DNA from 2 places in the Serratia sp. BNK-23 genome. Region 2 is predicted to be linked to the other one. Evidence: predicted binding sites of a transcription regulator. Region 2 holds the regulator's gene; the other holds the start of a gene.
The links. The regulator Fur, encoded in region 2, represses iron uptake genes when iron is present. The targets are predictions, from matches to a motif close to ATAATAATGAGAACNACTATCAA.
Positions count from the first base shown of each region.

Region 1: fes (enterochelin esterase) is a predicted target of Fur. The motif match lies at 3,563-3,585, and genes of this name have one in related genera.

Region 1 is NZ_CP179900.1:4,646,110-4,654,932, reverse strand. Features, by position in the region: gene ACMGF9_RS22185 (YncE family protein) at 1-1,029, shown strand, start outside; gene ACMGF9_RS22180 (TonB-dependent siderophore receptor) at 1,088-3,388, opposite strand; gene fes (enterochelin esterase) at 3,672-5,045, shown strand; gene ACMGF9_RS22170 (MbtH family protein) at 5,020-5,226, shown strand; gene ACMGF9_RS22165 (enterobactin synthase subunit F) at 5,259-8,823, shown strand, end outside.
Region 2 is NZ_CP179900.1:3,700,899-3,709,721, reverse strand. Features, by position in the region: gene chiP (chitoporin ChiP) at 1-1,307, shown strand, start outside; gene chiQ (ChiQ/YbfN family lipoprotein) at 1,354-1,680, shown strand; gene ACMGF9_RS17685 (beta-N-acetylhexosaminidase) at 1,694-4,351, shown strand; gene fur (ferric iron uptake transcriptional regulator) at 4,600-5,046, opposite strand; gene fldA (flavodoxin FldA) at 5,376-5,915, opposite strand; gene ybfE (LexA regulated protein) at 6,171-6,458, opposite strand; gene ybfF (esterase) at 6,715-7,488, opposite strand; gene seqA (replication initiation negative regulator SeqA) at 7,713-8,255, shown strand; gene pgm (phosphoglucomutase (alpha-D-glucose-1,6-bisphosphate-dependent)) at 8,333-8,823, shown strand, end outside.

The sequences.
Region 1 (8,823 bases), 950 kb from region 2:
GAGGCGCGCTCCCGCGTGCTGCGGCTGGATCCCAACACCCTGGCGATCAAGGCGGAGATCCCGCTGCAGGTGAAAGGCTTCGGCGTGGCGCTGAACGACGCGGGCAATCGCCTGTACCTGACGCAGGCCTTCAACGGCGAAGTCGGGGTAGTGGACACCACCACCAACCACGCGCTGGGCAGCATCAAGTTGCTGGACAAAGCGGTGCTGGAGCAGGCTTACAAGCAGGCGGGCATCAGCGGCAAGCGTCTGGATTTCCTGTTGGCGGAGCTGAAGAAGTTTAAAATCACCGAGGACTACCTGTACCGCCTCCGCGAGCTCAAGTATGACGCGCAAAGCGGCCGTCTGTTCCTGCCGGGTCTGGGCTTCGGCGTCGACAGCGTGCTGTACGTGGTTGATACCAAAGCCGGCAAGCTGGAGAAAGTGATCCCGGGCTTCGGCTACAACGCGGTGGGCATCACGCTGGATGAGAAGGGCCGACGGGTGTTCGTCTCCAACATGCAGGGGCAGGTGATCACCCTGAACGCCGACACGCTGGCGATCACCGCCACGCACGAAGTTCAGGCCGATCAGCTGCTGAACCTGGTGTATGACCCGGCGAGCAATCGCCTGCTGGGCGTCGATCAGGGCATCGATCGCGACGACTACCGCAATCATCATCTGGGGCACGACTATGTGAAGCGCAGCAGCGGCCACCGGGTATTCGCGCTGGATGCGGACAGCGGAAAAGTGCTGGCCAGCGAGCTGACGGATGAGGTGCCGATCGGCCTGCTGCTCGATGAGCGTAGCCAGCGGCTGTATGTCGCCAACCGCAAAGGCGTGCGCGTGGATCACGGCGCCGGCACGCTGACGGTGTTTGACGCCAAGACCCTCAAGCGCCTGCAAACCGTAGACCTGCCGCCGCACCCTAACAGCCTGGCGCTGGATCCGAAAGGCGACGCGCTGTTCGTGACGGTGAAAAACGACGGCGCTTCCACCAAGGCCGGCAAGCCGGAAAGCGTGGTGCGCATTCAGCTGCACACCAGGTAATGCAATGGAAAGATAAAAAAGGGGCGCCGCGGCGCCCCTTTTTCGTTGGGTCATGTCATCAGAAGTGGGTGTTGATGCTCATGTAGTAGGTGCGGCCCGGTTCGTTGTAGGTGGCCGCGCCCGCGCCGGCGATGTTGATCACGCCGGTGTTTGGATCACCCACGTTCTGCGCGTTGCCGGCGCGGAACTGGCGTTTGTCGAACAGGTTGTCGATGCCGGCGGTGAGGCTGACGTTTTTAGTCAGGTCATAGGTCGCGCTGGCGCCGACGACGGCGTAAGGGCTGACCTCGCGGGTTTCGCCGCCGGTGGCCGGTTTACCCTGATAGTTGTACTTCTTCGGCTTCTGCCGGCCGTACCAGGTTAAAGTGGACTGCATCGACAGATCCTGCGTGGCCTGCCAGCTGAGGGTCGAGTTGACGGTGAACTTCGGGATCACCGACAGGTAATCGCCGGTAGTCTTGTTCTTGTTCTCGATCATGTAGGTGGCGTTGTTGCTCCAGGTGACGGTCTCGCTGACCGGCACGTTCAATGAGCCCTCTAGCCCCTGCACCACCGCCTTCGGCACGTTTTCCCACTGGTAGACCGCTGTATTTTTGCTGCTGGTGGCGATGCGCGAGTTACCCGCCTCAATCTTGTTGTGGTAATCGTTGCGGAAGTAGGTCACGCCGGCCAGCCAGCCCTCGTTATGGAATTCCAGCCCGATCTCTTTGTTAACGCTGGTTTCCGCTTTAAGATCGTCGTTGCCGAGCAGGTAGCAGCCGTTTTTGGTATCGCTGCCGGCACATCCCTGGCCTTTGCTGTACAGCAGGTAGTTGCCGTTGGTTTGGAACAGCGTCGGGGCTTTATAGGAACGCGCGATGCCCATCTTCAGCGTGAAGTAATCACCTAGTTCCTGCGACAGGTTCAGCGCCGGGCTCCAGTTGTTGCCGGATTCCGAATGCAGATCGTAGCGCAGACCCGGCGTCAGCATGGTGGTGTCGGTCAGCTCAATGTTGTCTTCGGCGAACAGCGAGAAGATATGCGCGGAAGCGTAAGGGCTGCGCGTGCCGGTGGTCATGCCGGGAATGGTGCCGCCCATCAGCGTTTGGCTGGTGGAGGTGCCGTCTTTCATCCGCTGCTGGGTCCACTCGGTGCCCAGCGTGGCGGTTTGCGCGACGCCCAGCTCAAACGGCACGCTGACTTCGCTGTGCGCCAGGAAGTCGTCCAGCTTGGTGGTGCCGAAACCGGTGTTCTTGGTGTCGAAGATGCCTTCGGTGCCGCCGGCCAAGCCCTCGTTCAGGCGGGTGTTGCGGGTGCGTTCAAACTGAACGTAGTTGTTGGTGCTCACGCCGTTGTCCCAGGCGCCGCGATGGGTCAGACCGAAGGTTTCACGGTAGATGCGGTTGGTCTCTTTGCCGTAGTTGCTCTGCACCAGGTCGTTGCTGTTGGTGTTCTGGGTATCGCCGGCGTACAGGTTGCCCTGGCGGCCATAGGCGTACTCGAACTCCAGCGACTGCAGATGGGCGAAATCCCAGTGCAGCAGGGCGTCGATGTTTTTATCGATAACCCCTTCGCGGCCAGCGGGAACGCTATTTTCATAACTAGGAGTGGTTGCTGTGGCTGCAGCGCGGTACGACTTATGCGATTCGTTAATATCCCAGGCATCGGCCTGCGTTTTGCTGTAGCCGCCGAACAGGCGGAAGCTCAGGGAATCGCTCAGCGGGCCGGACAGGCTGAAATCGGTGCGCTTGGTGGCGCCTTCCTGCTTGTGCTGCGGCACGTTGAAGTAGCCGTTCAGCGAGCCGTGCAGCGCATCGCCGGCTTTCTTGGTGATGATGTTGACCACGCCGCCCGCGGCGCCGTTGCCGTAGCGTGCAGCAGCGGGGCCGCGCAGCACTTCGATGCGTTCGATCATTTCCGGCGGCACCCAGGCGGTATCGCCGCGGGAGTCGCGTTCGCCGCGCCAACCCTGACGCACCGAGTTGCGGCTGGAGGCCGGTTTGCCGTCGATCAGAATCAGGGTGTTTTCCGGGCCCATGCCGCGGATATCGATCTGGCGATTGTTGCCGCGCTGGCCGCTGGTGGAGTTGCCGGTCAGGTTAACCCCGGGCATGGTGCGGATCAGTTCGCTGATGTCGCGCGCCGGCGGGCGTTTTTTGATCTCGTCGGCGGTGATGGTGGACACCCCCGGCGCCTGCAGGTTCTGCCGGGCGGCGGTCACGACGATGGTGTCTTCGCCGCGCGGCTTTTTATCCGTGGCGCCGCTGTTCTCTTCCGTGGTGGTGGTGTCGGTTTGCTGCGCGGCGCTGGCGAACGCGGACGCGCCCAATCCCAAGCCGATAAGAGTGGCTAAAGAATAACGTGATAGCTTGCTTTTCATCTGAGTGTCCTACCTTGCTGCCATCCCTCGCCGAATGGGGGAAGGGCGGTTGTAGTTTTTGTGTAGTCGGAAATAGAAAATCGGCTGCGGCAAGGGATGCCATTGATGTATCCCCGATCCCTGTCCGTTGCGCGCAATACCAGCACGATCTCCAAGCCTTACACACTATTGCAAATGCAAATTATTATCAATAGTATTTGGCGTACAGTGCGTTCGGGCGGTGGCCGGCGATAGGGAAAAGTCGACGTTCCCGGTGCCGCCAACTACAAAATGGGTAGGCGTTGTGAATACAGAACTACAGTCAGAAAGCAGCAGATTATTGGCCAGCAGCAATGCGGGCAGTCCAGGGTGGTGGTTGACGGTGGCACGACGCGGTACGCCATGGGTAGAACCGGCGGGTAACGGCCGCTGGCGCACCACCTTTTTCTGGCGCGATCCCCAGGGATGCGAATTGACCTCCGCCTACCGTCGCGTATGGATCAACATTAACTGCCTGACCGACCACCATCAGCCGAATCCGCCGCAAAGCCTGCAGCGTTTGGCCGGCACCGACGTGTGGTATTGGCAGACCGAACTGAGCGGCGCCTGGCGCGGAAGCTACTGCTTTATCCCCTGCTTTGACGAGCGGCCGCCGGCGTTCAGCGGCGACGATGCGCACGCCAACATGCACAACCTGCGTCACTGGTGGCATCAGGTGTTCGCCAGCGCTACCCCCGATCTGCTCAACCCGTATCGCTCCTGGCAAAGCGCCAGCGGTCACAGCGTCTCCGGTCTGCACATGCCGGATGCGCCGCCGCAGCCGGTATGGCGTTCGTTCGACGAATATGAGATCGCCAGCGGGCGCTGCACGCCGCCGCTGCCGGCGCGTTTGCAGCGGCATACCTGGCAGAGCGAGCGCCTGGGCAACAGCCGCGATGTCTGGATCTACACCACCGGCGACAGCAAGCCGGCCGAGCGCCCGCTCGCGATCTTGCTCGACGGCCAGTTCTGGGCGAAGCAGATGCCGGTTTGGGCGCCGCTGATGCAACTGACCCGCGAGGGGGCGTTGCCGGAAGCGGTGTATGTGCTGATCGACATCATCGATCTGCCGCACCGGGCGCGAGAATTAACCTGCAAGGACGATTTCTGGCTGGCGGTGCAGGAAGAACTGATGCCGCAGCTGGCCGACTGGGCGCCGCACAGCGACAAGCCGGCCGATACGGTGGTGGCGGGGCAAAGCTTTGGCGGCCTGGCCTCCCTGTATGCCGGGCTGCGCTGGCCGCAGCGCTTCGGCGCGGTGATCACCCAGTCCGGTTCCTACTGGTGGCCGCGGCGCGACATGCTGCAGCTGCCGAGCATTCCCGACGACGCCTGCTGGCTGATGCAACAGGTCGAACGCCACGGCCTGGGCAACCACGGCGCGCTGAAGGTCTTTATGGAAGCCGGTTCGCAGGAAAAACTGGTGCATCGGGTCAGTGGCGAAATGGCGGCGCGCCTGAGCGACGCCGGCCATCGGGTGCACTACCGGGTGGTGGAAGGCGGGCACGATGCGCTGTGCTGGCGCAGCGGCCTGACCGATGGGCTGCAGGCGGTATGGGCTTCCGCTTTCGCCACCGCTTACCCGGCATCGGCGACGGCACGAGGAACACATGATGGAAAGCCTGAATCCGTTCGATGATCAACAGCAGCGCAGCCTGGTGCTGCGCAACGTACAACAACAATACAGTTTGTGGCCGGATTTCCGCGCCATTCCGTCCGAGTGGACGATCGTCTTTGGCCCGGCGGCGCGCCTCGAGTGCGCCGAATGGCTGGAACAGCATTGGCAAGATATTCTGCCGGTCGCAGCACGCGAGGCGTGACCGGCGCCAGGTAATCACGGGAGCAATAAGCAGTGTCACACACCCCTAACTCTCTCAGCGGCCCGGCGCTTGCGGGCGAATGGCCGCTGGTCGCGGCACAACCCGGCATCTGGGTCGCCGATCAAATCTCCCCGCATCGCAATGCCTACGCGGTGGCTCACGCCATCGAACTCAACGGCCCTGTCGCCGTGGAGCCTCTGCTGCAGGCCATCATCCAGGGCCTGGGCGAGGTGGACATGCTGCGCCTGCGTTTTGCGGAACGCGACGGCGTGCCGGTGCAATGGCTGGATGACACGCTGGCGGTGCACGCGCCGGAACTTGTCGATCTGACGACGTCGCCGGACCCTGAAGCCGCCGCGCGCGCGCTGATGGACATCGATCTGGCGGGCGATCTGCGCGCCGGCAGCGGCGCGCCGCTGTATCGTCATGTGGTGATGCGTCTGGCGGATGACCGCTGGTTCTGGTATCAGCGCTATCACCATCTGCTGGTGGACGGTTTCAGCTTCACCGCCATCGCGCGCCGCGTGGCGGCGATTTACACCCATCTTTGCCGCGGCGACGCGCTGGAACCGACGCCTTTCACGGCGTTCAGCGACGTGGTGGCGGAATACCAGGCTTACCGGGAGGCGCCGGCCTGGCAACGCGACGCCGATTTCTGGCGCGAAAAAGCACGGCAGTTGCCGCCGCCGGCCACGATCTGCCCGCAGCCGCTGGCCGGGCAAACGCCCACGCCGCGCATCCACCGGCTGGAACAGCGCTGCGATCCGCAGGCCTTCGCCGAACTGGTGCAGTGCGGCGCGCAGCAGAAGCTGAACGCCGCCGATATGGCGGTGGCGCTGGTGGCGCTGTGGGTGTCGCGTCTGAGCGGCCAACCGAGCTTCAGCGCCGGTTTTATCTTCATGCGCCGTACCGGATCGGCCGCCCTGTGCGCCGCCGGCCCGGTGATCAACGTGTTGCCGATGGAGATGCACCTCGAGCCGCAGGCCACGCTGTATGAGGCCGCCGCCCGCATCAGCCGCGAGCTGAAAACGGTGCGCCGCCATCAGCGCTACGACGCCGAACAGGTGCAGCGCGATCTGGGGCGCATCGGCGACGGCGAACCGCTGTACGGTACGGTCTTCAACTTCAAAATGTTCGATTACCAGCTGGACTTCGCCGGTATCGAAGGCATTACCCACGATCTGGCCTCCGGGCCGGTGCGCGATCTGGAGATTGCGCTGTTTATCGACGAACACCATCAGCTGAAGGTGGAGCTGCTGGCCAACGCCGAGCGTTACAGCCGTCAGGAACTGCTGGCGCATCTGCAGCGGTTGCCGCTGCTGCTGGCGCAGTTCGCCGCGCAGGCAACGTTGCCGATCGGCGAAGCCGACATGCTGACCGCCGACGATCGCGCTCTGCTGGCGCGGGTCAACGACACGGCGCATCCGGTGCCGGCGACCACGCTGAGCCAACTGCTGGCGCAGCAGGCGCAAAGCACGCCGAACGCGCCGGCGCTGGCGGATGCGCATTTCAGCTTCACCTACCGCGAAACGCGCGAACAGGTCACGGCGCTGGCGCGCCAGCTGGTTGTGCAGGGCGTACGGCCGGGCGACATCGTGGCGGTGGCGCTGCCGCGCTCGGTGTTCCTGTCGCTGGCGTTGATGGCGATCGTGGAAGCGGGCGCCGCCTACCTGCCGCTGGACACCGGTTATCCGGACGAGCGGCTGGCGATGATGCTGGAAGACGCCGCACCCCGGCTGGTCATCACCAGCCCGGCGCAGCAGGCGCGTTTCGCCGACAAGGGCGAAATTTTGCTGTATGACGCACCGCTGGCGGCCGATCACGCCGCCGGGGTGGCGATCGCGGGCCCGACGCCGGATCATGCGGCCTATATCATCTTTACCTCCGGCTCCACCGGGCGCCCGAAAGGCGTGCTGGTCGGCCATCAGGCGATCGTCAACCGCCTACTGTGGATGCAACACCAGTATCCGCTGGGGGCGGACGACGCGGTGCTGCAGAAAACGCCGTGCAGTTTCGACGTCTCGGTGTGGGAATTCTTCTGGCCGCTGATGGTCGGCGCCCGGCTGGTGATGGCGCCGCCGGAGGCGCATCGCGATCCGCAGCAGCTGCAACAGCTGATCGCCCAACATCGCATTACCACGCTGCACTTCGTGCCGTCGATGCTGGCGGCTTTCGTGGCCGCCCTGGACGACGACGCGGCGGTGGCGAGCTGCGCCGCGTTGCGTCAGGTGTTCTGCAGCGGCGAAGCGCTGCCGGCGGAGCTGTGCCGCCTGTGGCAAAGCCGCACGGCGGTGCCGTTGCACAACCTCTACGGCCCGACCGAAGCGGCGGTGGACGTGACCTGGCATCCGGCCTACGGCGACGCGCTGGCGAAGGTGACCGGCGCCAACGTGCCGATCGGCCTGCCGGTATGGAACACCGGGTTGCGCATTCTGGACGCGCGCCTGCGGCCGGTGCCGCCGGGCGTGGCGGGCGATCTGTATCTGACCGGCGTGCAGCTGGCGCACGGCTACCTTGGCCGGCCGGATCTGACCGCCAGCCGCTTTGTCGCCGACCCGTTCGGCGAGGGCGGACGGATGTACCGCACCGGCGACGTGGCGCGCTGGCTGCCGGACGGCGCGGTGGAATATTTGGGCCGCAGCGACGATCAGCTGAAGATCCGCGGGCAGCGTATTGAGCTGAGTGAAATCGATCACGCCTTGCTGTCGCTGCCGGGCGTGCGCCAGGCGGTGACGCACGCGCTGGTGTTGCAGGGCACTCCGGTGGACGCCGGCGGCGATGCGCGCCAGCTGGTGGGCTATCTGGTGATGCAGCCAGGCGCGAGCTGGGATGCGGAAGCCCTGCGCGCGGCGCTGGCCGACCGCCTGCCGCCGCACATGGTGCCGGTGGCGCTGGTGGAAATGCAGGATTTGCCGCTGAGCGCCAACGGCAAGCTGGATCGCAAGGCGTTGCCGCAGCCGCAGGGCGGTGAGCGCAAGGCGGGGCGGACGCCGCAGGCCGGGTTGGAAAGCGAGATCGCGGCGGTATTCGCCCGCTTGCTGCAGCGCGAGCAGGTGTTCGCCGACGACGATTTCTTCGCGCTCGGCGGCCACTCGCTGCTGGCGATGCGCCTGGCGGCGGAGCTGCGCCGCGATCTGGGCAAGGCGGTGTCCGTCGGCCAGGTGATGGTGGCGTCGCGCGTTGAGCAACTGGCCGCCTTGCTGGCGGAAGATCGCACGCAGGAAGAGGCCGATCGCAGTGGCTTCGACAGTGTATTGCCGCTGCGCGTTACCGAGGGGCCGACGCTGTTCTGCCTGCACCCGGCATCCGGCTTCTCCTGGCAGTTCAGCGTATTGCCGCGCTATCTCGACCAGCACTGGTCGCTGGTCGGCATCCAGTCGCCGCGGCCGGACGGCCCGCTGGCGCTGAGCGAAGACATGGATCAGGTGGTGGATACCCACCTGCAGACGGTGTTGCAGGTGCAGCCGCACGGGCCGTACCACTTCATCGGTTATTCGCTGGGCGGCACGCTGGCGCAGGGTATCGCCGCCCGGCTGCAGGCGCGCGGCGAGCAGGTGGCGTTCCTCGGCCTGCTGGATACCTATCCGCCGGAGACCC
Region 2 (8,823 bases):
CAGGGTTTATCGATGACTCCACGCTGACCGGCGGCATCTATTACTGGCAACGTGAGCGCGACCGTAAAGATCTCAATCCGGACAGCAAGGATTACAACCAATACACCACCAACCTGTCGCACTCTACCGCCAACCTGAGCCTGGATTTCGCTTCGGGTTATGCCTGGGACATGTTCGGTCTGGACGTCGGTGCCTTTACCGCCATCGAGCTGGCGGAATCCAGCGCCAGCGGCCACCCTAACGAGATCGCGTTCTCCTCAAAAAACCGTACCTACGACGAAGACTATTCCGGTGACAAAGGCGGCGTCAGCCTGTACAAAGCCGCCGCCAAGTTCAAATACGGCCCGGTCTGGGCGCGCGCCGGCTATATTCAGCCGAGCGGCCAAACCCTGCTGGCGCCGCACTGGAGCTTTATGCCGGGCACCTATCAGGGCGCCGAGGCCGGCGCCAAGTTCGACTACGGCGATGCCGGCGCGTTGAGCTTCTCCTACATGTGGGCCGACAAATACAAGGCGCCGTGGCATATCGAGGTGGACGACTTCCGCCAGAACGATAAGAAAACCCGCGTCTCCTACCTGCACTCGCTGGGCGCCAAGTACGATTTCAAAAACGATCTGGTGCTGGAAGCCGCCTTCGGCCAGGCCCAGGGTTACGTGAATCAGTACTTCACCAAGGCGTCTTACAAATTCGATGTGCTGGGCAACCCGCTGACCACCAGTTACCAGTTCTACGGTGCGGAAGATCGCATCAGCGACAAGAACGATCCGAACAGCATCTACGACGGGCTGGCCTGGCTGCAGGCGCTGACCTTCGGTTACACCACCGGCCAGTTCAACTGGCGTCTGGAAGGCACCATGGTCAAGGCGGAAGGCAACCAGGGTTTCTTCCTGCAGCGCATGACCCCGACCTACGCCTCGTCCAACGGCCGCCTGGACGTGTGGTGGGATAACCGCTCCGACTTTAACGCCAACGGCGAGAAAGCGGTGTACGCCGGCGTGATGTATGACCTCAGCAACTGGAACCTGCCGGGCATGGCGGTCGGCGGCTCCTACGTTTACGCCTGGGACGCCAAGCCGAGCACCAACCCGATCTACGATCAGAGCCAGCGCCTGAAAGAGAGCGCCTGGAGCCTGGACGCGATGTACACCATCCAGGAAGGGCGCGCCAAGGGCACGCTGATCAAGCTGCACTACACCCAGTATGACAACCACACCAACATCCCGAGCTGGGGCGGCGGTTACGGCAACATCTTCCAGGACGAGAAAGACGTCAAGTTCATGGTCATCGCGCCATTCACCATCTTCTGATGCGTTCCCCGGCCTCGTCGCCGGGGGCAGTTAAGGGAATTCAACGATGAAAAAAATCATGCTGATGTTGGCGGCCGCCGCGCTCTTGAGCGCCTGCGCGCAACCCGCCGCGCCGCCGGAAGACGCCAAATTGAAGCAGGCTTACAGCGCCTGCATCAACACCGCCGAAGGCTCGCCGGAGCGTCTGCAGCCCTGCAAGGCGGTGCTGAACGTGCTGAAACAAGAGAAACAGCACCAGCAGTTCGCCGCGCAGGAAACGGTGCGGGTAATGGATTATCAGAACTGCATTATGGCGGTGCACAGCGGTAACGGTCAGGCTTACGACGCCAAGTGCGGCAAGCTGTGGCAAGAAATTCGCGATAACAATAATTAAGAAGGACGAGAAGATGAACGCATTCAAACTGAGCGCACTGGCCGCTTTGACGGCAACGATGGGATTCCTGGGCGGCATGGGTAATGCCATGGCCGATCAACAGCTGGTGGATCAGCTGAGCCAGCTGAAGCTGAACGTGAAAATGCTGGATAACCGCGCCGGCGAAAACGGCGTGGATTGCGCGGCGCTGGGCGCCGACTGGGCCTCATGCAACCGGGTGTTGTTCACCCTCAGCAACGACGGGCAGGCGATCGACGGCAAGGACTGGGTCATCTATTTCCACAGCCCGCGCCAGACCTTGCGGGTGGATAACGATCAGTTCAAGATCGCGCATCTGACCGGCGATCTGTACAAGCTGGAGCCGACCGCCAAATTCAGCGGTTTCCCTGCCGGCAAGGCGGTGGAAATCCCGGTGGTCGCCGAATACTGGCAGCTGTTCAGAAACGACTTCCTGCCGCGCTGGTATGCCACCTCCGGCGACGCCAAGCCGAAAATGCTGGCGAATACCGACACCGAAAACCTGGACCAGTTCGTGGCGCCGTTCACCGGCGATCAGTGGAAGCGCACCAAGGACGACAAAAACATTCTGATGACGCCGGCTTCGCGCTTTGTCAGCAATGCCGATCTGCAGACGCTGCCCGCCGGCGCGCTGCGCGGCCAGATCGTGCCGACACCGATGCAGGTGAAAGTGCACGCACAGGACGCCGACCTGCGCAAAGGGGTATCGCCGGATCTGAGCACGCTGGTCAAGCCGGCGGCGGACGTCGTCAACCAGCGTTTCGCGCTGCTGGGCGTGCCGGTTCAGGCCAACGGTTACCCGATCAAGACCGACATCCAGCCGGGCAAGTTTAAAGGCGCGATGGCGGTGTCGGGTGCCTATGAGCTGAAAATCGGTAAGAAAGAGGCGCGGGTGATCGGCTTCGATCAGGCCGGGGTGTTCTACGGGTTGCAGTCGATCCTGTCGTTAGTGCCGAGCGACGGCAGCGGCAAGATCGCCACGCTGGACGCCAGCGATGCGCCGCGCTTCCAGTATCGCGGCATTTTCCTTGACGTGGCGCGCAACTTCCATAAGAAGGACGCGGTGTTGCGTCTGCTGGATCAGATGGCGGCTTACAAGCTCAATAAATTCCACTTCCACCTGAGCGATGACGAAGGCTGGCGCATCGAGATCCCCGGTTTGCCGGAGCTGACGGAGGTCGGCGGCCAGCGCTGCCACGATCTGAGCGAAACCACCTGCTTGCTGCCGCAGTACGGCCAGGGGCCGGACGTCTACGGCGGCTTCTTCAGCCGTCAGGACTATATCGACATCATCAAATACGCCCAGGCGCGCCAGATTGAGGTGATCCCGGAGATCGACATGCCGGCGCACGCCCGCGCGGCGGTGGTCTCTATGGAAGCGCGCTACAAGAAACTGCATGCCGCCGGCAAAGAGCAGGAGGCCAACGAGTTCCGCCTGGTGGATCCGACCGATACCTCCAATACCACCTCGGTGCAGTTCTTTAACCGCCAGAGCTACCTGAACCCGTGCCTGGATTCCTCCCAGCGCTTTGTCGACAAGGTGATTGGCGAGATTGCCCAGATGCATAAAGAAGCCGGGCAGCCGATCAAAACCTGGCACTTCGGCGGCGATGAGGCGAAAAACATCCGCCTGGGCGCCGGCTATACCGACAAGGCGAAACCGGAGCCGGGTAAAGGCATCATCGACCAGAGCAACGAAGACAAGCCGTGGGCCAAGTCGCAGGTTTGCCAGACGATGATCAAAGAAGGCAAGGTGGCCGACATGGAACACCTGCCGAGCTACTTCGGCCAGGAGGTCAGCAAGCTGGTGAAGGCGCACGGCATCGACAGAATGCAGGCCTGGCAAGACGGCTTGAAAGACGCCGAGAACGCAAAGGCGTTCGCCACCTCGCGCGTGGGCGTCAACTTCTGGGATACGTTGTATTGGGGCGGTTTCGATAGCGTCAACGACTGGGCCAACAAAGGGTATGAAGTGGTGGTCTCCAACCCGGACTACGTCTACATGGACTTCCCTTACGAGGTGAACCCGGACGAGCGTGGTTACTACTGGGGCACCCGCTTCAGCGACGAGCGCAAGGTGTTCAGCTTCGCGCCGGACAACATGCCGCAGAACGCGGAAACCTCGGTCGACCGCGACGGCAACCACTTTAACGCCAAAAGCGACAAGCCGTGGCCGGGCGCCTACGGTCTGTCCGCTCAGCTGTGGAGCGAAACCCAGCGCACCGATCCGCAGATGGAATACATGATCTTCCCGCGCGCGCTGTCGGTGGCGGAACGCGCCTGGCACCGAGCCGGTTGGGAGCAGGACTATCGCGCCGGCCGTGAATACAAAGGCGGGGAAACCCACTTTGTCGACACCAAGGCGCTGGAGAAAGACTGGTTGCGCTTCGCCAATATCCTGGGCCAACGAGAACTGGCCAAGCTGGACAAAGGCGGCGTCGCTTACCGTCTGCCGGTGCCGGGCGCGCGCGTGGCGGGCGGCAAGCTGGAAGCGAATATCGCGCTGCCGGGATTGGGCATCGAGTACTCCACCGACGGCGGTAAGCAGTGGCAGCGCTATGATGCCAAGGCCAAACCGGCGGTCTCCGGCGAAGTACAGGTGCGCTCGGTCAGCCCGGACGGTAAACGTTACAGCCGCGCCGAGAAGGTCTAAGCCCGGCACATCGGCCTGTCGTCATGGCGGCGGGCCGCTTAACGAAGGGGGAATGCGTTCGCCCCCGCGCGTGCCGGCGTGGGGCGGATGTTGAAGTGAGAGCAGTACGTGGAGTCGCAGTGCCGCTGCAATTGTAGTATTTCATGACATGATCTTTCCCCGGCTTGCCCGGGGATTTTTTTGCCCGTTGTACGGCGGGCATAAAAAAACCGCCTCAATGTGAGGCGGTTTCTCATAGCCGGTGAGGCTTATTTCTTGTCGTGCAGCGATTCGTCTTCGCGGCAGTCACCGGTTTCACAGTGGCCGTACAGGTACAGACTGTGGTTGGTAAGCTTGATGCCGTGCTGCTTGGCGATATCACGCTGGCGCACTTCGATGGATTCGTCGCTGAATTCGATCACTTTGCCGCAGTCCAGGCAAATCAGGTGATCGTGGTGATGCTGTTGGGTCAGCTCGAACACGGACTTGCCGCCTTCGAAGTTGTGACGTGTCACAATGCCCGCATCGTCAAACTGGTTCAGTACGCGATAAACCGTTGCCAGGCCGATCTCTTCGCCCATATCAATCAGTTTTTTGTACAAATCTTCCGCACTGACGTGATGGCATTCCGGATTTTGCAGTACTTCCAGGATTTTGAGTCGCGGAAGCGTGACTTTTAAGCCGGCCTTCTTCAATGCGATGTTGTTGTCGGTCATGCGAATTCAGTCCTGTTACTATGCTAATCAAGTTGAGGCGTACTCGCCTGTGGCATCGGTCGGCACAAAGAGTTAATGCGTCTCATTATAGAACCGGTTGTACTAAATGGAAACCGCCGGTTGTTAACAAAGATATAATTGCACTATTGCATGTTTTGCATGCAACGCCTTGATGGATGGGATAAACCGATATCTCAGTCTACCGTGACGGGGTGGGAAGTTACAAATCTGTAGCTTCTATCGCAGCAATCCCTGTTGCCGATGACGGCCCTGTCGGCACACTATGCACTTTACAGGGCCTTTGTTCAACCTTTCGCCAGTCCCGGCGTTTAGCCGACGATATCGGCCAGGCTCAGCTCTTCGACAATCTGTTTGACCCAGGCGTCGACGCGCTCGTTGGTCAGCTCCGGCTGACGGTCTTCGTCGATCGCCAGACCGATGAAGTGGTTGTCGTCCGCCAGGCCTTTGGAAGCTTCGAAGTGGTAGCCTTTGGTCGGCCAGTGGCCCACGATGGCCGCGCCGCGCGGTTCGATGATGTCGCGGATGGTGCCCATCGCGTCACAGAAGTATTCCGCGTAGTCTTCCTGGTCGCCGCAGCCGAACAGCGCCACCAGTTTGCCGTTGAAATCGACTTCTTCCAGCGTCGGGAAGAAATCGTCCCAGTCACACTGCGCTTCACCGTAGTACCAGGTCGGGATACCCAGCAGCAGGATATCGAACCCTTCCAGGTCTTCTTTGCTGCTTTTGGCGATGTCGTGCACTTCAGAGACGTCGTCGCCAAACTGTTTCTGGAGAATTTTCTGGATCATTTTGGCAATGTTTTCGGTATTGCCAGTGTCGCTGCCAAAGAAAATGCCTACAGTAGCCATATCGCGTATAACCTTTAAATTCAATTAATTGCATTACTCGGCGCCGGCACTGCCGCCGATTAAAATGATGCCATGGCAAGAGCCTTTCGCCACGGTGGCGGGCGCCGACAGGCGCAGTCTCTTACCGGTAAATGCGTATCATGCCAGAAAGTGGCGCCGGGGTTTTATCGCATTTATGCGATGCCGAAGGATGAAGAAAAGCGTGGTCGATCCGGCGTTGTCCTTAACGCCGCGCCGCGCGTGCGGCCGAAGAGATCAATGTTCCGGCTGTTCTTCCGCCAGTTGCGCCAACAGCATCTGCTCGATGAGTTCGCTGCGGCTGATGTTGCGCTGTTCCGCCAGTTTGTTCAGGGCGTCCACCGCATCCGCGTTGATTTTCAGCTCTACGCGCCGCAATCCGCGCACTTTATCGCGCCGTAACTGATTGCGCTTATTGATTCTAAGCTGTTCATCGCGGGAAAGCGGGTTGGTTTTCGGGCGCCCCGGACGGCGTTCATCTGCGAACAGATCCAGCGTCGTGCGATCCGTTTGTTCTTTTGCCATAGGTAGCGGTACTGCAAGGGAGTTTGCATCAAAAAGCGCTCGCACGCTTCCGGAGGCATCGGTTAACACACTTCGGGCCAATAAACCCTAACCCAAATTTACCCCCGAACCGGCGTTCGCGAACGCGCTGGCGCGGCGGCAAAATTATAGCGCGCCATATTACCCCAGCAGATGGAGCGGCGACAATGCCTAACTGCGGGCTAAACGCGCTAAGCCGTTATCTTTAGCGCGTTTTTTCGCCAGGTGAGCGCGTTTTTCAGGCTTCGCCGAGGAAACGGTGGATGGCGCGCAGCACCGCTTCCGGTTTTTCGGCGTGCACCCAATGGCCGGTGCCGGCGACGACGTGCGCGCGTGCCTGCGGGAATTGGCGGGCGATGTCTGCACGGTAGCTGTCCTGCACGTACGGCGACAGGCCGCCGCGAATGAACAGGGTCGGGTGTGGCCAGGCCGGGACTTCCTGCCAGCCGGTGATGTCTTCGTAGCGTTCGATCAGCACCGGCAGGTTGAAGCGCCATTCACCGTTATGGAAGGACTTCAGCAGGAACTGGATCACGCCTTCTTCCTGAAGGTAGTCGCGCATCAACTGGGCGGCCGCCTGGCGCTGGGTAATGCCGGCGGCGCTGACGGCCTTCAGCGCGGCGAAGATCTCGTCATGGCGTCGGGTCTGGTAATCCACCGGCGCGACGTCGATGACGATCAGCTTGGCGATGCGCTCGGGCGCGATGGCGGTCAGCGCCATCGCCGCTTTGCCGCCCATCGAGTGGCCGATGACGATCGCTTTCTCCAGCTGCAGTTCGTCGAGCAGCGCCAGCAGATCTTGCGCCATGGCGGGGTAGTTCATGTCGTCGGCGCGCGGGGAGAGGCCGTGGTTGCGCAGATCGACCTTGATCACACTGTGCTGTTTATGCAGATCGCGCGCCAGCACGCCCAGGTTGTCGAGATTGCCGAACAGCCCGTGGATCAGCAGCACCGGCAGCGCGTCTGACTCGGCGGCCAGCAGTTGATAATGTAATTTCATGGCGAAGTTCATACAGAGAGAGATTCAGATTAGGGTATCATGATTGAATCGCACGATGAATCATGCGGAATTTTCGCGGCGCGGGCTTGGCAGTGCCGGCTATAGGTATTAGTCTGCATTTGCCGTCCGGAGGCACATTGTTGTGTTCGCCCCAGCGCTTTTAACCTTATAATCCCATGGCTTGAATGCAGGATCTGGCTTCAGGTTCTAAGTAGAAAAAACAGTATTGGATAAAGATGAAAACTATTGAAGTCGACGAAGAGCTTTACCGTTATATTGCCAGCCACACGCAACACATCGGTGAAAGCGCGTCCGATATTTTACGCCGCATGTTGAAATTCACCGCCGGGCAGCCGGCGCGCGCGTTGCCTGCCGCCAGTGCGTCGCAGTCCGTCGAGCTGGAAAAAGCGGCGCCGGTTCAGCGCCCGCGCGATCGCGTACGCGCCGTGCGTGAACTGCTGCTGTCGGATGAATACGCCGAGCAGAACAAAGCGGTCAACCGTTTCATGCTGGTGCTGTCCACGCTGTACACCCTCGATGCCGCCGGTTTTGCCGCCGCCACCGAGGCGTTGACCGGCCGTACCCGCACCTATTTCGCCGGCGATCAGCAGACCCTGCTGGCCAACGGCACGCATACCAAGCCGAAGCATGTGCCTGGCACCCCTTACTGGGTGATCACCAATACCAATACCGGCCGCAAGCGCAGCATGATCGAACACATCATGCAGGCGATGCAGTTCCCGGCGGAACTGATCGAGAAAGTTTGCGGTACCGTCTAATTTAGCGAACAGCCCGTCATGATGGCCGTGCGCGACGTATTTGCCCGGTCACCGACAGGGATGAGGGAGATATGTCGATGGCGAATAATCCACGTGCCGGGCAGCCCGCCCGCCAAAGCGATCTGATCAACGTAGCCCAGCTGACGTCGCAGTACTATGTGCTGCAACCGGAAGCCGGCAATGCCGCACATGCGGTGAAGTTTGGCACCTCCGGCCACCGCGGCAGCGCGCAGCGCCACAGCTTCAACGAAGCGCACATCCTCGCCATCGCTCAGGCGATCGCCGAAGTTCGTCATCAGCAGGGCACCACCGGCCCGTGCTACGTGGGTAAAGACACCCATGCGCTGTCCGAACCGGCCTTTATTTCCGTGCTGGAAGTGCTGACCGCCAACGGCGTCGATGTGATCGTGCAGGAAAACAACGGCTTCACGCCAACGCCGGCGGTATCGCACGCCATTCTGTGCCACAACCGCCGCGGCGGCGCGCAGGCCGACGGCATCGTCATTACGCCGTCCCACAACCCGCCGGAAGACGGCGGCATCAAGTACAACCCGCCGAACGGCGGTCC